DNA from 2 places in the Kitasatospora sp. NPDC052868 genome. Region 1 is predicted to be linked to the other one. Evidence: riboswitches for the same ligand, from Rfam matches in the RefSeq annotation. Region 1 holds a riboswitch; the other holds the start of a gene.

Region 1 (5,162 bases):
GAACAGGAACGGCACGCAGAGCCAGAACCACGACCCCACGGAGTACAGCTGGCCCTGGCTGATCACCAGGCAGGCGAAGCTGACCACCGAGCAGAGGGTCAGCACCCACTGGTGCCTGATGGTGTAGCTGTACTTCTCCTGCGAAGTGGGCGGGGCCGGCAGCAGCAGCGACGGGACGGGCTCTCCCGGGCTGCCGCGTCTGCGGCCTGCCGCTCTGCGCCGTCTGCTGGTCGCATTGACGGCAGCGCTCACCGCGCGGTACCTCCTGCTCGCTGATTCCCCGTCTCGGGGGCGCTTTGGGGCAGGCCGGTGCCTCCCCCCGAAAGCGGTCATCCTATCCGACGGCCATCTGCCGTCCGCACCGGGACGGTTGGCCGCCGGACGGTCCGCCGGCGGCCTCCTGCGGCAGACTCAGCCGGTGTGTCCGGCGCGGCCCAGCAGGACCGCCTTGGTGCGGTCCGCGAGCAGGGCGCCGGCGGTCGAGGCCACCGGGTCGCTCTGGTCCGGGGTCTGCTTGAGCGAGCCCGCCACGGTGAAGTAGCCGAAGCGGCCGATCGCGGCGTGCGTCTCCGTGCAGCCCGACTTGTCGGTCACGCAGAAGGTGGCCACGCCGGGGCCGGACAGGCCCTGGATCAGGCCGGCGTGACGGCCGAGCGCGCGGTCCGCGCCCGCCTTGTTGTCGAAGACCGCGACGCCGACGGTCACCGCGCTGTCGCCGCTGACGTACGTCGCGCGGACCAGCGAGCGGCAGGTGTCGTCGCCGAGGGCGAGGCCGAGGCCGCCGGTGGTCGCCTTGGAGCACGGGGACGTGGCCCCGGTCACCTTGCGGGTCCACACCTTGCCGTCGATGGTGCGGGTCTGGTCCGGGAACAGCGTCGCGGCGTCGACCGGGAGCTTGTCGGTGGCGGCGTCCGAGATGACGGCCAGCGCCTGCTCGGTGGGCACGCCCGCCGAGGTGGAGCTCGCGGTCGGCTTGGGGTCGGCCTTGGTGTCGCCGTTGCCGTTGATCCACACCGCGGCCGCGACCACGCCGCCGACCAGGACGGCGGCCAGCGCCGCGGCGCCGATCCACAGGCGCTTGCGCTTGCGGGACTCGTTCGCGTGGCGGTCCGCCATCGCACCCCAGTCCGGCTCGGCGGGGCCCTGCGGCGCGGGCTGCGGCCACTGGTTGTACGGGGCGGGCCCGCCGGGGCCCTGGGGCGGCCCGGTGTGGGGCTGCGGCGCGGGCTGCGGCATCGGCTGGGCCATCGGCTGCGGCGCGGGCTGCGGCTGGGCCATCGGCTGCGGGGCCGGCGGCGGGTACACCCCGGGCCCGCTCGGCACATGCGGCGGCGCCGGCGGCTGGGCCTGCGGCGGCACCCCGGCCCCCGGCTGCGCGTACGGGGTCGCGGGCGGCCCGAAGCCACCGGGCGGCGGCACCGGCGGCCCGCCCTGCTGCTGCGGCGGCACGGGCGGCTGACCCGGCGGCACCTGACCCGGCGTTTCCGGCTGCTGACCCGGCACCGGCTGCGCCGGCTGACGCGCCCACTCCGGCGGTACGCCCGTTCCCTCGCTCATGTGCCGAGATCGTAGGGCATGACCCTGACGGCCAGTCGTCCGGTAACCAATCCGTTCCCAAAACCGGCCGTCCACCGGACACGCCGGGGCCCGCGCCCGCACCCGCCGTCATCGTCCCGACACGCGGCGCCGCACAACATGTGGTGTCGCATCGAGCGGACACCACTAGATGTATGCTCGACCCTGCTGTCGACGCAGGGGAACCCGGTGCGAGTCCGGGACTGCCCCGCAGCGGTGTGCGGGCGGCTCCCCAAAGAGCCCGCGAGTCCGACTACCTGCCGACGGCGTGCCACGGCCTCCCCGCAGAGGCCCTGCAGCACGTGCAGTACTTCCGGGCCTCGCGGGCGGGCCGGGGATGCCACCGTCGCGCGACGCCACCGGGCGTTCGCGCCGTGCTCCCCTGCCCCGATCGGCCCGGTTGCCGGATCCGCCGCCGATCGCCGCCAGGAGAGAGCGCCTTGACCACCGCTGCCTCAGTCACCCTGCCCGCCCAGGGTTCCCCCGCCGAACCGACGGTTTCCGACCCCGGCGGTTCGCTGCTCCGGCTACTGACCGACCGCAGCGTCGATCTCCCCCAGGTGGACCCCGGCCATGTCGCCGCCGCCGCGCTCCGCGGCCGCCACGCCGGCTCGGACTTCGCCGAGCTGCGCGGGCTGGCCGTGGAGGCCGCCGCGTCGATGATCGCCGAGGACCCGCAGTACTCGAAGCTGGCCGCCCGTCTCCTCGCCCTGGAGATCGTCGACGAGGCCGTCAGCCAGGGCTCGGTCTCGTTCTCCGCCTCGATCGCCGTCGGCCACGCCGAGGGCCTGATCGGCGACACCACCGCCGCCTTCGTCGCCAAGCACGCCGACACCCTGAACGCCCTGATCGACCCCAGCGGCGACGACCGCTTCGAGTACTTCGGCCTGCGCACCGTGCAGAGCCGCTACCTGCTGCGCCACCCGATCACCCGCAAGGTCGTCGAGACCCCGCAGCACTTCCTGCTCCGCGTCGCCAGCGGCCTGGCGGTCGGCGACAACGAGCAGTCGGTGCGCGAGGTGGCCGAGCTGTACCGCCTGATGAGCCGGCTGGAGTACCTGACCTCCTCGCCGACCCTCTTCAACTCCGGCACCCGGCACCCGCAGATGTCGAGCTGCTACCTGCTCGACTCGCCGCTGGACAACCTGGACTCGATCTACTCGCGCTACGCCCAGATCGCCCGCCTCTCCAAGCACGCCGGCGGCATCGGCCTGTCCTACTCGCGGATCCGCTCGCGCGGCTCGCTGATCCGGGGCACCAACGGCAAGTCCAACGGCATCGTCCCGTTCCTGCGCACCCTCGACTCCTCGGTCGCCGCCGTCAACCAGGGCGGCCGCCGCAAGGGCGCGGCCTGCGTCTACCTGGAGACCTGGCACGCGGACATCGAGGAGTTCCTGGAGCTGCGCGACAACACCGGTGAGGAGGCGCGCCGCACCCACAACCTGAACCTGGCGCACTGGATCCCGGACGAGTTCATGCGCCGGGTGAACGCCAACGCCGACTGGTCGCTGTTCTCCCCCGCCGACGTGCCCGAGCTGGTCGACCTGTGGGGCGTCGAGTTCGACGAGGCCTACCTGAAGGCCGAGCAGGCCGGCAAGGCCGTCCGCACCATCCCCGCGCAGACCCTGTACGCCCGGATGATGCGCACCCTGGCGCAGACCGGCAACGGCTGGATGACCTTCAAGGACGCCTCCAACCGCGCCGCCAACCAGACCGCGCTGCCCGGCCGCACGGTGCACAGCTCCAACCTCTGCACCGAGATCCTGGAGGTCACGGACGACTCCGAGACCGCCGTCTGCAACCTCGGCTCGGTCAACCTCGGCGCGCACGTCGCCGCCGGTGCCACCGCCGCGGACCTGCTGAACGCCATGGACTGGGACCGGCTGGACGCCACCGTGCGCACCGCCGTCACCTTCCTCGACCGCGTGGTGGACATCAACTTCTACCCGACCCCCGAGGCCGGCGCGTCCAACTCGCGCTGGCGCCCGGTGGGCCTCGGCGTGATGGGCCTGCAGGACGTCTTCTTCCAGCTCCGCCTGGACTTCGACTCCGCCGAGGCCAAGCAGCTCTCCACCCTGATCTCCGAGCGCATCATGCTCACCGCCTACGAGCGCTCCGCCGACCTGGCCGAGCAGCTGGGCCGGCACGAGGCGTACGGCGAGACCCGCGCCGCCCGCGGCGAGCTGCACATCGACCACTTCCCGAGCGCCGCGCCCGAGTGGGCCGATCGCTGGACCGCCCTGCGGGCCCGGATCGCCACCACCGGTCTGCGCAACTCGCTGCTGCTGGCGATCGCGCCGACCGCCACGATCGCCTCGATCGCCGGCGTGTACGAGTGCATCGAGCCGCAGGTCTCCAACCTGTTCAAGCGCGAGACCCTCTCCGGCGAGTTCCTCCAGGTCAACCCGTACCTGGTGCGCGAGCTCAAGGAGCTCGGCGTCTGGGACCAGCAGACCCGGGACGCGCTGCGCGACGCCAACGGCTCCGTCCAGGAGCTCAACTGGCTGCCCGCCGGGGTCCGCTCGCTGTACCGCACGGCCTGGGAGCTGCCCCAGCGCGCGCTGATCGACCTGGCCGCCGCCCGGATGCCGTACATCGACCAGAGCCAGTCGCTGAACCTCTTCATGGCCGCGCCCACCATCGGCAAGCTCAGCTCGATGTACGCGTACGCGTGGAAGGTCGGTCTGAAGACCACCTACTACCTGCGCTCGCGCCCGGCGACCAGGATCGCCCAGGCCGCGTCGGGCACGGCCCGCGCCGCCGCCCCGGTGCCGGTGGCGTCCCCGACCCTCACGCCGGAGGAGGAGGCCGCGCTGGCCTGCTCCCTGGAGAACCCCGAGTCCTGCGAGGCCTGCCAGTAATGTCCGACGACCGCGAGAAGATGCTGCTCGACCCCGGGTTCGAGCTGACCCTTCGCCCGATGCGCTACCCGTCGTTCTACGACCGCTACCGCGACGCGATCAAGAACACCTGGACCGTCGAGGAGGTGGACCTGCACTCCGACGTCGCCGACCTCGCCAAGCTGAGCGAGGGCGAGCGGCACATGATCGGCCGGCTGGTCGCCTTCTTCGCCACCGGTGACTCGATCGTCTCCAACAACGTGGTGCTGAGCCTCTACAAGCACATCAACTCCCCGGAGGCGCGGCTGTACCTGTCGCGCCAGCTGTTCGAGGAGGCCGTGCACGTCCAGTTCTACCTGACGCTGCTCGACACCTACCTTCCGGACCCGGAGGACCGCAACGCGGCCTTCGCCGCGGTGGAGAACATCCCCTCCATCCACCAGAAGGCCCAGTTCTGCTTCAAGTACATGAACGCGGTCGACCACATCGACTCGCTGCAGACCAAGGACGACCGCCGCGCGTTCCTCCTGAACCTGATCTGCTTCGCGGCGTGCGTCGAGGGCCTGTTCTTCTACGGCGCGTTCGCGTACGTGTACTGGTTCCGCTCGCGCGGCCTGCTGCACGGGCTCGCGACGGGCACCAACTGGGTGTTCCGGGACGAGTCCATGCACATGGACTTCGCGATGTCGGTCGTGGACACCGTCCGCGAGGAGGAGCCCGACCTCTTCGACGACAAGATGGCCCAGC
Region 2 (5,162 bases), on a different contig from region 1:
TCGACGAGGGCCTGGTGCACGCCGTCGGCGATGGCGCGCCGGAGGGCGGGCGGCCGGGTGACGGACAGGTCGATACGGACCAGAGGCATGGGAACGCTCGCTTTCCGGAGGGCCCGGGCTACAGTGTTCGACGAGCATCGACCATAACAGTGTACGACGACCGTCGAACACCCTGCCGAGGGATCAACCGTGTCCGCCCGCACCCGCAGCCTCACCCACGCCCATCCGACCGAGGTGTCGCTCCAGGACGCGCTCGACGCGCTCGGCGACCCCGTGCGGCGCACCATCCTCAGGGAGTTGGCCGGCGCCCCCGACTGGACCCGGGCCTGCGGCACGTTCGACCTCCCGGTGACCAAGGCGACACGCAGCCACCACTTCACTGTGCTGCGGGCCGCCGGCCTCGTCGAGCAGCGCGACGAGGGCCCGCGCCGGCTCAACCGGCTCCGCCGCCCCGAGTTCGACCAGCGGTTCCCCGGTCTCCTCGATCTGGTCCTGGCCGAGCCCGCACCGGACCGGTCCGGTGCGGCCTAGGTACGCGCGGAAGTGCCGGGGCGGGTGCGCACGCAGCCGATGCGCGCACCCGCCCCGGCGTGGCGGTCAGCCGTCCAGTTCGGCGCGGACCAGTCGGGCGGCCTCGACCAGGCTCTCCAGCGAGGCGCGGGTCTCGGGCCAACCGCGGGTCTTCAGACCGCAGTCGGGGTTGACCCAGAGCCGCTCGGCGGGGATCGCCGCCAGCCCCCTGCGGAGCAGCGCGGCGGCCTCCGCGGTGCTCGGCACCCGGGGCGAGTGGATGTCGTACACGCCCGGGCCGACCTCGCGCGGGTAGCCGGCGCCGGCCAGCTCATGGGCCACCTGCATGTGCGAGCGGGCGGCCTCCAGGGAGATCACGTCGGCGTCCAACTCGTCGATCGCGGCCATGATCTCGCCGAACTCGGCGTAGCACATGTGGGTGTGGATCTGGGTGTCGGCCCGGACGCCCGAGGTGGAGATCCGGAACGACTCGGTGGCCCAGTCCAGGTAGGCGGGCCGGTCGGCGGCCCGCAGCGGGAGGGTCTCGCGCAGCGCGGGCTCGTCCACCTGGATCACCGCGGCGCCGGCCGCCTCCAGGTCGGCGACCTCGTCGCGCAGGGCGAGCGCGACCTGGCGGGCGGTGTCGCCGAGCGGCTGGTCGTCGCGGACGAAGGACCAGGCGAGCATGGTGACCGGGCCGGTGAGCATGCCCTTGACCGGACGGTCCGTCTGGTCCTGCGCGTAGCGGAACCAGTCGACGGTCATCGGGTGCGGGCGGGAGATGTCGCCGGCCAGCACCGGCGGGCGGACGTAGCGGGTGCCGTAGGACTGCACCCAGCCGTGCTGGGTGGCCAGGTAGCCGCTCAGCTGCTCGGCGAAGTACTGGACCATGTCGTTGCGTTCGGGCTCGCCGTGGACCAGGACGTCGAGGCCGGCCTTCTCCTGGTAGGCGATCACCTCGCGGACCTCGGCCCGCATCCGGTCCTGGTAGGTGCCGGCGTCGATCCGGCCGGCCCGCAGGTCGGCGCGGGCGGTGCGCAGTTCGGTGGTCTGCGGGAAGGAGCCGATGGTGGTGGTCGGCAGCGGCGGCAGGTCGAGGCGGGCGCGCTGGGCGGCGGCACGTTCGGCGTAGGCCTGGTCGCGGCGGGCGTCCCGGGCGGTGGTGGCGCCGACCCGGGCCCGGACGGCCGGGTCGTGGGTGAGTGCCGAGGCCGCGCGGGAGGCCAGTCCGGCCCGGTTGACGGCGAGTTGGGCCGTGATGGTGTGGGTGCCCTCGCGCAGGCCGCGGGCCAGGGTGGTGATCTCGGCGGTCTTCTGGCGGGCGAAGGCCAGCCAGCGGGCGACCTGCGGGTCGAGGTCGCGCTCGGCCTCGGCGTCCAGCGGGACGTGCAGCAGGGAGCAGGACGGGGCGACGTCGACCCGGTCGGCGAGCCCGAGCAGGGTGCCGAGGGTGGCGAGGGACTTCTCCAGGTCGTTGAGCCAGATGTTGCGCCCGTCGACCACGCCGGCGATCAGGCGCTTGCCGGGCAGGCCGCCGACCGCGGCGAGGTCGTCGAGGTTGGCGGCGGCGGGGCCGGTGAAGTCCAGTGCGAGGCCCTCGATCGGGGCCTTGGCCAGCACCGGGAGGGCCTCGCCGAGGCGGTCGAAGTAGCCGGCGACCAGCAGCTTCGGCCGACTCGTCAGGGCTCCGAGCTCGCGGTAGGCGCGGGCGGCGGCGTTGAGTTCGGCCGGGGTGCGGTCCTGGACCAGGGCGGGCTCGTCCAGCTGCACCCATTCGGCGCCGGCCGCGCGCAGTTCGCCGAGGAGCTCGGCGTAGACGGGCAGCAGCCGGTCCAGCAGGGTGACCGGCTGGAAGTCGGCCGCGACGCCGGGGGCGGGCTTGGCCAGCAGCAGGTAGGTCAGCGGACCGACCAGGACGGGGCGGGCGGTGAGGCCGAGGCCGAGGGCCTCGCGCAGTTCGCCGACCGGCTTGGCCGGGTTGGCGGCGAAGACCGTGTCCGGCCCCAACTCGGGTACCAGGTAGTGGTAGTTGGTGTCGAACCACTTGGTCATCTCCAGCGGCGCCACCTCCTGGGTGCCGCGCGCCATGGCGAAGTAGCCGTCCAGCGGGTCGGCGTCGACGGCCGCGCGGTGCCGGGCCGGGATCGCGCCGACGGCGACGGTGGTGTCCAGCACGTGGTCGTAGAGCGAGAAGTCCCCGGTGGGGACCTCGGAGACGCCGGAGTCGGCGAGCCGCTGCCAGGTGTCGCGGCGCAGCCGCGCCGCGGTGGTCTGCAGGGCCTCGGCGCCGACCCGGCCGGCCCAGTACCCCTCGATCGCCTTCTTCAGCTCCCGGTTGGGGCCCTGCCGCGGGTAGCCGTGGACGGTGGCCTGCGGGGCGGTGGTGGAGGGGGTGGCGGCAGCGGTGGTGGAACTCGATGACACGGAACTCTCCTTCGCGAGTCGCGCTGCGATCCCGGGAGAGCACGAGGACGTGAAGGTACGACAGTGGGTGCGCGACACCAGGATGTGCCCGCCCGCTCCGCCGACCCGCCCACGAGGTCACCGAGATCTCCGCGTGCGGGGTGCACACGGGCAGTGGCAGGTCTTCGGACTCGTCGGCACGTCCGCCTGAGTCAGGCGGACACCTACTGGCCGTCGCTTCCCAGGCCCCTCGGGGCCCAGTGCATGTGACGGCGGTCGTTCCCACTCACCGCTGCGGGGCAGTCCCGGATTCCCACCGGGTTCCCTCTTACGACGCCGTGGCTGGAGGACACGGCGAACCGACTGCACCTCCACCCTAGGGCCCGCGAGCCCCGCCCGTCACGACCGGGTCCGGATTCCGGACGGCCGCGCGGTCCGGGGCGCACGGGCACGACGACGGCCGCGCGGGCGCGTCCCGGGCGGCGCTGGAGCCCCCCGATGCGGTTAGGCTAACCTTACCTCGTTGTCTCGCAAGCCTGTCCGACAGCCGCCGCGCTCCGACCCCAGGGAGAACGTCCATGCCACCCGCCTTCAGCCGCGTCCCCAGACCGCGTCGCACCGGCCTGGACGCCGCCAAGTCGGCCGCCACGAAGGCGCGGTGACCCGTGGCATCGATATCCACCGAGGAGTTCGAGGGCCGGACCGCCCTGGTCACCGGCGCCGCCCAGGGCATCGGGGCCGCCGTCGCCCGGCTGCTGGCCGATCGCGGGGCCCGCGTCGTGGCCTGCGACCTCTCCCCCTCCGGGCCCTCGGTCCACCGCCTCGACGTCACGGACGCCGAAGCCGTCGATCGGCTGGTGGACCAGGCCGAGCGTGAGTACGGACCGCTCGACATCCTGGTCAACGTCGCGGGCGTGCTGCACGCCGGACCGGCCATCGAAACCAGCGACGAGGACTGGCAGCGCACCTTCGCCGTCAACACCACCGGGGTCTTCCACACCTGCCGCTCCGTCGGGCGCCGGATGGCCGGGCGCGGCCGGGGCAGCATCGTCACCGTCGGGTCCAACGCCGCCGGCGTCCCCCGGATGAACATGGCCGCCTACGCGGCCTCCAAGGCGGCCACCACGATGTTCATGCGCTGCCTGGGCCTGGAACTGGCCGCCTCCGGTGTGCGCTGCAACCTGGTCTCGCCCGGGTCCACCGACACACCGATGCAGCGCGCGCTGTGGACCGACGACGACGCCGAGCGCCGGGTCCTCGAAGGCGACCCGGCCACCTACCGGGTGGGGATCCCGCTCGGCCGGATCGCCGCCCCCGAGGACATCGCCGAGGCCGTGCTCTTCCTGGCCGGCGACCGCGCGCGGCACGTGACCATGCACGACCTCTACGTCGACGGCGGCGCCACGCTGCGGGCCTGACCCCGACCCGGGCGGCCCGGAAGCGCGCCCCTTCGAGTCCCCTCACCCCGGTGCCCCCGGCACCGGGCAGAACGGAGCACCATGACCACGGCTTCCGAGGCCCGGTCCCCCGTCGCGACCCCGCTGGACGGCAGCGGGCTGCTGGCCGCCTACCGCCCGGCCGCCGACCGGGCCTTCCTCGTCGGCCCCACCCGGACCCTGCTCGCCGAGGGCGTGCACCGGTCCGTCCCCGACCCCGCCGAGGCCGGCCGACTGCTGGCCGCGGCGCGGGCCGAGGGCCGCGACCCGCTCGTGGTCGGCGCGATCCCCTTCTCCCCCGGCCGCCCCGCCGAACTGTTCGTCCCCGAGCGGGTGCTGCGGGCCGAGCCGATCCGCGGCACCCGGACCGCCGCCCCCGCCCGCCCGGCGCAGTCGGCGTGGACCAGGCGCCCCGTCCCCGCGCCCGAGGGCTACCGGGACGCCGTCGCCGAGGCGGTCCGGCTGATGGACGCGGACCGGGAGCTCGCCAAGGTCGTCCTCGCCCGCACCCTGGAGCTCACCTCCCCCGGCGGTACCGACCTCCCCGCCATGCTCGGCCGGCTGCTGGACCGCGACCCGCACGGCTACACCTTCGCCGTGCCGGCCGGCGGCACCGCCACCCTGATCGGCGCCAGCCCCGAACTGCTGGTCTCCCGTCAGGGCCGCCGTGTGGTGTCGAACCCGCTGGCCGGGTCCGCCGCCCGCAGCACCGACCCGGTGGAGGACCGGCGCCGGGCCGAGGAGCTCGCCCGCTCCCCCAAGGACCTCGCCGAGCACGCCTTCGTGGTCGACGCCGTCCGGCAGGCGCTCGCA

What was found. A riboswitch is a leader RNA that binds a small molecule or an ion and turns the genes downstream of it on or off. The one in region 1 is predicted to bind cobalamin.
Region 2: it holds a riboswitch for cobalamin, as region 1 does, so the genes downstream of both, metE (5-methyltetrahydropteroyltriglutamate--homocysteine S-methyltransferase) here and ACIGZJ_RS07570 (ribonucleoside-diphosphate reductase subunit alpha) in region 1, are expected to answer to the same signal.

The regions. Positions count from the first base shown of each region.
Region 1 is NZ_JBITZW010000003.1:247,432-252,593, reverse strand. It holds gene ACIGZJ_RS07580 (glycosyltransferase family 2 protein) at 1-252, opposite strand, end outside; gene ACIGZJ_RS07575 (hypothetical protein) at 412-1,557, opposite strand; cobalamin riboswitch at 1,714-1,855, shown strand; gene ACIGZJ_RS07570 (ribonucleoside-diphosphate reductase subunit alpha) at 2,040-4,436, shown strand; gene ACIGZJ_RS07565 (ribonucleotide-diphosphate reductase subunit beta) at 4,436-5,162, shown strand, end outside.
Region 2 is NZ_JBITZW010000008.1:24,160-29,321, forward strand. It holds gene ACIGZJ_RS15470 (tautomerase family protein) at 1-89, opposite strand, end outside; gene ACIGZJ_RS15475 (ArsR/SmtB family transcription factor) at 190-531, shown strand; gene metE (5-methyltetrahydropteroyltriglutamate--homocysteine S-methyltransferase) at 598-2,934, opposite strand; cobalamin riboswitch at 3,072-3,292, opposite strand; gene dhbA (2,3-dihydro-2,3-dihydroxybenzoate dehydrogenase) at 3,588-4,331, shown strand; gene ACIGZJ_RS15490 (isochorismate synthase) at 4,413-5,162, shown strand, end outside.